One region of the Solibacillus sp. FSL K6-1523 genome, then DNA from elsewhere that is predicted to be linked to it. Evidence: riboswitches for the same ligand, from Rfam matches in the RefSeq annotation. Region 1 holds a riboswitch; the other holds the start of a gene.

The links. A riboswitch is a leader RNA that binds a small molecule or an ion and turns the genes downstream of it on or off. The one in region 1 is predicted to bind FMN.
Region 2: another riboswitch for FMN. It lies ahead of MHI10_RS06290 (ECF transporter S component); the one in region 1 lies ahead of ribE (riboflavin synthase).

The regions. Positions count from the first base shown of each region.
Region 1 covers NZ_JBBOSU010000001.1:2,499,970-2,504,408, reverse strand. Annotated here, with positions in the region: gene MHI10_RS11860 (glycosyl hydrolase family 18 protein) at 1-841, opposite strand, end outside; gene MHI10_RS11855 (hypothetical protein) at 955-1,164, shown strand; gene MHI10_RS11850 (DUF2619 domain-containing protein) at 1,323-1,586, opposite strand; FMN riboswitch at 1,814-1,942, shown strand; FMN riboswitch at 2,092-2,222, shown strand; gene ribE (riboflavin synthase) at 2,351-2,986, shown strand; partial or broken gene ribB (3,4-dihydroxy-2-butanone-4-phosphate synthase) at 3,000-3,578, shown strand; gene ribH (6,7-dimethyl-8-ribityllumazine synthase) at 3,690-4,154, shown strand.
Region 2 covers NZ_JBBOSU010000001.1:1,360,772-1,365,210, reverse strand. Annotated here, with positions in the region: gene MHI10_RS06300 (YitT family protein) at 1-412, opposite strand, end outside; gene brnQ (branched-chain amino acid transport system II carrier protein) at 714-2,057, opposite strand; gene MHI10_RS06290 (ECF transporter S component) at 2,231-2,809, opposite strand; FMN riboswitch at 3,066-3,242, opposite strand; gene MHI10_RS06285 (hypothetical protein) at 3,323-4,439, opposite strand, start outside.

The DNA of each region.
Region 1 (4,439 bases):
CCATTGTTGGCACATGCCAGTCATAAGCCATTATAAATATAAAATCTACAGCTGCTCCAATTCCACCGAAATCATACCCTTTTAACCATGGAATATCTTCACTTGTTTTAGCTGGAACTGCAGCGGAAACAGAATATCCTTCTGGTTTTAAACGATCACTCACTAACCGTAAAAAGTCGGAATATAAATCTCTTTCTTCTTCCCTTACCCTTTCAAAATCAATATTAACGCCAGCGTAATTTTTTGATATGACAAGATTGTATATATTGTCAATGAGGAGGTCTCGCTGATCAGGAAAAGTTAATACTTGACGTGTCACTTCAGGGCTAAATCCTTCTGTTGTTAAGTTCGTAATAGTGGCTACAGGTGCTACACCATTGTTGCGTGCAGTTTGAATCGCAAACTCGTCATTAAGTGTGCTTAGTGTTCCTCCTTCAAGAATATGGTATTCAAACATGGCCAAAAACGTATTGATGGGTGCAAAAGTACGGATAATTAATTCGTCCTGTTCAGGGGTGGTCGGGTACATATAACTTAAATTTTCTGCAGAGTATTTAGGCGGAGGCGGTAAATACAAGGTCATTCCAACCATTAAAAAATCGGATTGGAGTCCATTGTATAGTCGTATCGTCTCAATCGGAATGAAACTCATTTTAGAGATTAAAAACAATGTATCACCAGGCTGGACCGTATACATATTGGTTGGGATAAGTAGATCCTGTCCGGGGACTAAACTATCGGTTGTTAATCCGTTCATGATGCGGATACTATCCATATTAACTTGATACATTACAGCAATGGAGTATAAACTATCACCCGGTTTAACCACATAAATAAACATAGAAAGGCCTCTTTTCTCGATATGAATTAATTAAATGTATGTAATTGTATTACAGAGTATAATCAATTGAGCATATAAATATATTTTGAAATTAGGGGTGCTGATTTTTGTATGTGAATTTAAAAGAATATTTAAAGCAATTAGAGGAAAGTCACATTGGGCTTGAAGTACGGGGAAGTCATGAAAAGTTAGATAAAATACTGTCAGACGAGAAATTGAAATACGTTAAGAAGTTCTATATGGATGGCAGCTGGCAATTATACTTTCATCAAGGGACAATTTCGCCATTACAATTAAGCGAAGTGCTTAAAAATACTAAATAATATCAAATGAAAATAGCCAATTCTCCATGAAGTGGCTGTTTTCATAATTCCAGACCAAAATCGTATTTCCTCCAATCTTACTTTCAATGCCTTATGGAGTTAGGAAATTTCAAATTCATGCTGTTGATTACGTTGTGATATGGCAAGGGTTTGTCCCATCATTTCATTCGTAAACTAATAAAAATTAAGGTCACACCACCAAGTAGACAAATCATTTTTGCTAATGATATTTTATCGCTTAAACCCGTCAAGCCTATGCCTGTCGTAATAATGAAAATGATGGGTCCGATTAGCGCAAGGGATGAATTCACAATAAACGCTTTTTCTAAATCATTTAATTTGAACATAATATATGCAGCTATAATATCAACGCTTCCAGAAAGGATACGTAACATTACGATATATATAAGTGCAGTTTGCATTGATCAACCACCTTTTTCATCTTAAATTTATGTTTAGTCAAATGTATGCTTGGCCATTTTCAATTATTAAAGGAAATTAATATGGCTTAGGCAGATAAAAAGTTGAAAGTGATGAATAGCGCGATCATATAGGCTAATTCGTTCCAATCATCTACGCAAAATAAAAAAGATTCAAAACTTATTTTGCAATGATAAAAATAGTTTGCTATAATGGGCGTCATAGTTGAATAGTCCTTCGGGGTCGGGTGAAAATCCCAATCGGCGGTGATGAAGCAATTCTAAGCCCGCGAGCCTTTTTGGCAGGATTTGGTGTAATTCCAAAGCCGACAGTATAGTCTGGATGAGAGAAGGATTGGTTAGGCGTTTTATGAGCCCTTTGTGTAATTTTTTCCGTTTACAAGAAGGTTTATTTCGTGATGCCTAAATGAGAATTTTCTAGTCACCCCGTAGAGCATCTTCTATGTGGTTTTTTTGTTTTTCTTAAAACCCTTTACAATTTTATATGTATTTCCTTCGGGGTCGGGTGAAAATCCCAATCGGCGGTGATGAAGAAATTCTAAGCCCGCGAGCTTTTAAGAAGCAGGATTTGGTGTGAATCCAAAGCCGACAGTATAGTCTGGATGGGAGAAGGAAATAAAAATGGTCAACTTTTTTCAAAAATACATGAAAATAAGTTTATTTGACGATGCCATTTTTATAACTCTCATCAAAACTCCGAGCTATTGTCGGGGTTTTTTCTATTTTTTTAGGATGAGGTGAGAAAGGTGTTTACAGGAATTATCGAGGAACAAGGAACGGTTCAACAAATGAAGTCAACACTACAAGCAATGGTGTTGACCATTCAAGCGAAAATGGTGTTAGAAGATGTAAAACTGGGAGATAGTATTTCAGTTAATGGCGTTTGTCTAACGGTTACAGGATTTACGGCGAATGCTTTTACAGTAGATGTGATGCCGGAAACAGTGAAAGCATCCAGCATTCAACAATTACAAATCGGCTCAGCTGTTAATTTAGAGCGAGCGATGGCTGCAAACGGTCGATTTGGTGGGCATTTCGTTTCAGGTCATATTGATGGTGTTGCTAAAATCCTTCAAAAGCGTCATGTTGCCAATGCAGTTTATATTGATTTGGCTGTGCCGAAAGAACTTTTGAAAAATTGCTTAGTAAAGGGCTCGATTACGTTAGATGGTACGAGTTTAACGATTTTTAATGTCACAACGTCCACTTTAACGGTGTCATTAATTCCCCATACGTATAAAGAAACAGTATTCGGCATGAAGAAAATAGGGGATCTCGTAAACGTTGAAACCGATTTAATCGGCAAATATATTTTGCAGCATTTAACGAATAGTCAGTCCGATAACCTATCAATGGATTTTTTACAACAACACGGATTTTAAGGAGTGAACCGAAATGTTTCATGCAATTGAAGAGGCGCTAGAGGCGTTAAAAGCAGGGGAAGTCATCATTGTAGTCGATGATGAAAACCGTGAAAATGAAGGAGATTTTTTAGTGTTAGGTGAACATGCGACACCACAAAATATTAACTTTATGGCAATGTATGGGCGCGGTTTAATTTGCACGCCGGTTTCACAAAGCATCGCGGATAAGTTGCAACTACAGCCAATGGTCCAAATGAATACAGATGTCCATCAAACGGCATTTACAGTGAGTGTTGATTATAAAACAACAACGACCGGTATTAGCGCATTTGAGCGTTCGGATACGATGTTGGCAATGCTAGATGAAGATGTTCGAGCGGAGGATTTTAGAAGTCCCGGGCATGTGTTTCCACTTCTTGCAAAAGACGGTGGTGTATTGGAACGTAGAGGGCATACGGAAGCGGCAGTTGATTTAGCCAAGCTTTGCGATTCCGCACAAGTCGGTGTAATTTGTGAAATTATGAATGCAGACGGCACAATGGCGCGCGTACCGGATTTATGGGAAATCGCTAAAAAATTTAATTTAAAATTTATAACGATTGATGCATTAGCATTGCATTTAAATAAAAATTACATCTCTGCATAATGGGGCATATATTGATCAATATAAAGTTGGTATGACAATTCCGACTACTCAAATAAAAATATAGGGGATATGAACATGGGAAAAACATTTGAAGCACAATTAGTAGGAACAGACTTAAAAATTGGCATTATTGTTGGCCGATTTAATGAATTTATAAACGATAAATTATTAAGCGGGGCATTAGATGGATTAAAGCGCCACGGTGTTTCAGAAGAAAATATTGATATTGCATGGGTACCAGGAGCATTTGAAGTACCGTTTATCGCCAAAAAAATGGTCGCAACAGGGAACTATGATGCGGTTATTGGATTAGGTACGGTCATCCGAGGTTCTACGACGCATTATGATTATGTTTGTAATGAAGCAGCAAAAGGGATTGCGAACGTTTCACTTGAATCAGGAATCCCAGTTATTTTCGGTATTGTCACAACTGAAAACATCGAGCAAGCAATTGAACGTGCTGGAACGAAAGCAGGGAACAAAGGCTATGATAGCGCCATTTCAGCTATCGAAATGGCGAATTTGAATCGTATGTTTTAGTAGTTAGGGTCTTTCAGTGAGTAAAAAATAAGCAAACTCTTGATAGTGTTTTATTAAAAGTCAAGTAATTGTTTATAAAGCTCTATAACTAAATAATTTAATTCAATGTCACACATTATATAGGGTTAAAAAGTGAGGATAGATGAAGGGGGTTACCTGCTTACATCTATCCTTTTCAGATTGATGTTGAAAGACAAAAAGTTGGGAACAAAAAAACTCAAAAAGGATTTCACCTAATAATTGAGAAATATGTTAATATAATTACAAATAATTTATGAAGAAGTT
Region 2 (4,439 bases), 1.1 Mb from region 1:
CACCATTACGTAGTACAATCCCAATACCGACGCCTAGCATGACTCCACCTGATAATACAATTAACAGCGGATCATTAGAACTTAAAATCGGCTTAATTCCATGTAATAAACTTGTCGATATCGAAAGTAAAGCTATTCCTACCATCGTTAATATGGCAAATGTTTTCCCGACTTGCTTGTAACCTAAATAAACAAATGGAATGTTTAGTACGAATAGTAACATACCAAGTGGAATCCCAAATAAATAATTCCCCATAATACTTACACCCGTTACTCCACCATCAATTACTGCATTCGGAATTAATATAGCTTCTAATGCATAGGCCGTCATAATTGCACCAATTGCAATCATAACAATGCGGCGAGTCAGATTGAGCGCCTTACTCTTTTTACTAATGTGTTGCTTTGGCATTCAAACACCTCTCCTTTTAACTTAAATAGCAAATACATTTCCTTGTATTTGTTTCAATCCCTGTGTATTAGAACATCCACAGTTTGAAGATCCATAACGATACATCTTTCTCTACTATTATTCCTTATTTTTCATCTATTTGAAAACGATAAATATATATTTTTTTGAAAAAAATATACGTTTATTAATTTTTTTGCGAAAAACAGAAAAATGACACCACGAACGAGTCGTAATGTCATTTTTTTATTTATCTTATAATGGCCATCAATTGCAATAGAACGCCGACCAATTAAGGTTTCATTTAGTTTATTATGCTTTTTTTAGGGATGATTAATCCAATGAGTACGCCAATTATTGCCGGCACAATCCAGCCAAGTCCGATTGAATAGAATGGCAATATATCCGCATAAAAATTAGAAATCGCTGTTAAAAAATTCACTTCAAATGCTGGTACATTCGTAATCAATGCATTATAACCGTCAATCGTACTAATAAAGATTGTCAAAATAATTGCACCTGCGTATACCGATTGCTTATTTTTAAAGTATGTTGAAGCAAGTCCAAGTATAATTAGAACAATTGCTAAAGGATATAAGAACATTAAAACAGGAACTGCAAACGTAATAATATTCGTCAAACCGAAGTTCGCAATTGTAAATGATACTAAACATAATGCAACAACAAATGATTTATAGCTAATTTTCGGGAACACTTCATGGAAAAACTCACTACACGCTGTAATGAGCCCAATACTCGTTTTTAAACAAGCTAACACGATAATGATTGCCAATAAAATGGCACCATATGCACCGAAGTAATGTTCTGCAACAGCCGCAAATATTTGACCGCCATTATCAAATGTCCCGACCATTCCGACACTTGATGCCCCCATATACGTAATTAACCCGTAAATTAGCATCATTAATGCCATCGCAAAAATTCCTGATTTCCAAGTCGCTTTGGCGATTTCTTTTTTATCCGTAATTCCTGCGCGCTTAATGGCATTAATAACGATAATCCCAAATGCTAACGAAGCAAGGGCATCCATCGTATTATAGCCCTCTTTGAAACCAGTCATAAACGCTTCATTCACGTAACTACCTGCTGGACTGAAAAAACTGCCCATCGGAGAGAAAATACTAATCGCAATAAGTATAAATAAAAACACTAAAAAAGCAGGTGTTAAATATTTCCCTATGTAATCCATTACTTTTGCTGGATTTAATGAAAAGTAAAATACAATCGCAAAAAAGACAAAGCTAAAAACAGCTAGCCATAATTTAATTTGATCTGGTGCAATAAACGGCTCAAACCCGACAACAAACGGAACCGTTGCCGTACGTGGGATCGCAAAAAACGGACCAATTGTTAAATACAGTGCAAGTGCGAATAATACGCCAAAAACAGGATGCACACGACTTGCCAAATCCTTTAAACCATTACTTCCCGAAAGTCCAATTGCCAATATTCCTAAAAAGGGTAATCCGATCGCCGTTATTAAAAATCCAATAAGCGCTGGCCAATAATTTGTGCCTGCAAGCTGTCCCATTTGAATCGGGAAAATTAGGTTACCTGCACCAAAAAACATGCCAAATAACATCGTCCCAATGACAGCATACGTTGAAAAGGGTACTTTTTTATCCATTTAAGTCTCTCCTATGATGTTAGTTTAATAGTTGCCATTCTCGAAATAAATTGATTTTTCACAACAATGTACAATATGATACCAGTCTCGTCACTTGATTTCAATCATTAATTTAAATTTATAGAAAAAATAAAAGTCAGCACCCTGTTAATGGCATGCTGACTTCTCTGGTATTACGCTAAAAACTGCGCGCGCTGATTTTCAATCCATACACGCATCGTACGATAAATCATCGTCGCAATGACTACTAGAATAATCCCTTTTACTATATTAAACGGTAAAATACCTAAAATAATCGTTTCGTACATATTAAATTCTGGCATTCCTAATAAATACGTATACATTGGTAAAAACGCGAAGTAATTTAATACCGCCATTCCAAATGACATAGTAAATGTACCAATTACTAATCCGCCAATAAGCCCTTTTACTGTTGGGAATTTTTTATAAATATAATACGCTGGGATCACAAACGAAATACCTGTTGCAAAGTTGGCCATATGCCCCACCGGAATCCCTTCTGGTGCGCCAGTAAAAATCCAATCTAATACGTTTTTAATTAACTCTACTAAAATACCTGCAACCGGTCCCATTGTAATTGCTGCAATTAACGCAGGGATATCACTAAAATCAATTTGCAAAAATACTGGGAACCACGGTAATGGAAAGTTAAGTAACATCAAAATAAACGAAATACTACTCAACATACCAATTGTTACGAATGAACGTAACTTTAAATTTTTCTTACGCATAAAATATCTCTCCTCATTGCTGATTCACTCTTGCAAGAAGAAAGGACGAATCAAAATCATTCCATGAAAAAACCCTTATGCATATAAAGAAGCATAAGGGAGAATAGGCACACTTAAATAAAGGTCTACCCCATGTTTTTCAAAAACATAACCCCATCCTATTTCTTTGTATAGGAAATAGAGCTTTTCTTCTTACTAGAAAAACAAAAATTGTGGTTACAAAAAACACGGTATTTTCATGAAATAACGACCGTACCTCCATCTTCTCCCATCCAGACTATACTGTCGGCTTTGGAATCGCACCAAATCCTGCACACAAAAAAGTGGCTCGCGGGCTCGAAAAGTTGAATGTAGCGTCCTCCAAATAAATGGTCAGAGGCTACAACTTTATATTACCGCCGGTCGGGAATTACACCCTGCCCCGAAGATGAATCAATATTTAATTATGTTACACCTTCATTATAGGATAAAAAAAAGAATTGTAAAGCCATCTGCTTACAATTCTCTTTTGAACTATTCAATTGCACTAAAATCGTAGACAACTAAATTTGCTGCAACTGGTTTAGGCAACGGTTTTGAAAAATGAAAGCCGCCCCAATCTTGCTGCTTGATTTGTTCGAATTTTACTTCTTTATTAAAGCTAGCTGCCGTTAAAAGAATTCCTTCGATCATGCGCATTGCTTGAGTAGAATCATAATTTTCTAAATCCAATAACTCATCAAAAGTAACAATTACTATGTTTTTCTTTACTTTTACTTGAAAGGAAACATCGGGCAAAATTGCCGTATGAAAAATATCATTGGCTTCTGTCGTCATATTTAATAAAGCATCTTTCACATTGCTAAAACTCATTCGAAAATTCGGACTTAAATAAGTTGAACCATCTCGCATTTGATAACTAAAATAATTATAATGTGTCATTTTCCCTGTTAATTCGATCGGATTATTTATTTCTCCCATGTGATTAAGCGTCATTTGTGTTCCTTCTGCATTGGTTAACAGTACTCGGTTATAACTCTCACCAAATGTATCAATTAAAGCTCCTACATAATTCGATAGTGCTGCAGAGCCAATATCATACGTATGGTCATCTGGTAACTGATGCACTAAATCATCACCCTTTTCTGTAAAGCTTCCTTTAATGGGATGATATTCTTTAAAGCCCAATGATTGTTCCTCAATGAATGGCGCAAACTCCTGATACAGCTGTAATTTTGTCGGCGTTTTTGTACCTAATTGACGCTCCACAATTTCATTGGGAATTAAAAAACTAACGGGTACACTTTCTGCATCATCGCCTGCTAACCCAATCGTAAATAATGTGAATCCTTGTAATTGCTGCTCATTAACTACTGTTTGAATCGGTGTTGCAGCCATTTTTGGTGATAGCGTATCATTCTCCATATCCACTGAATGACTTTCCATCATTCTCGTTGTGGCTGGCTCATGTGATGACGTATCTTCCAATTGCGCATCCTCTGTATCCGATGGCAGCGATATTTCAGGTGCATTCCCCATAAAAGTAGAAGCAATAAAAACAAGAACAAAAAGTGAGGCAATCGATGCAATTAAAGGCTTCCAGCTCATCTTTTTCTTCATTTTGATAGGTTGTTTTTCCGTATGAGAATCA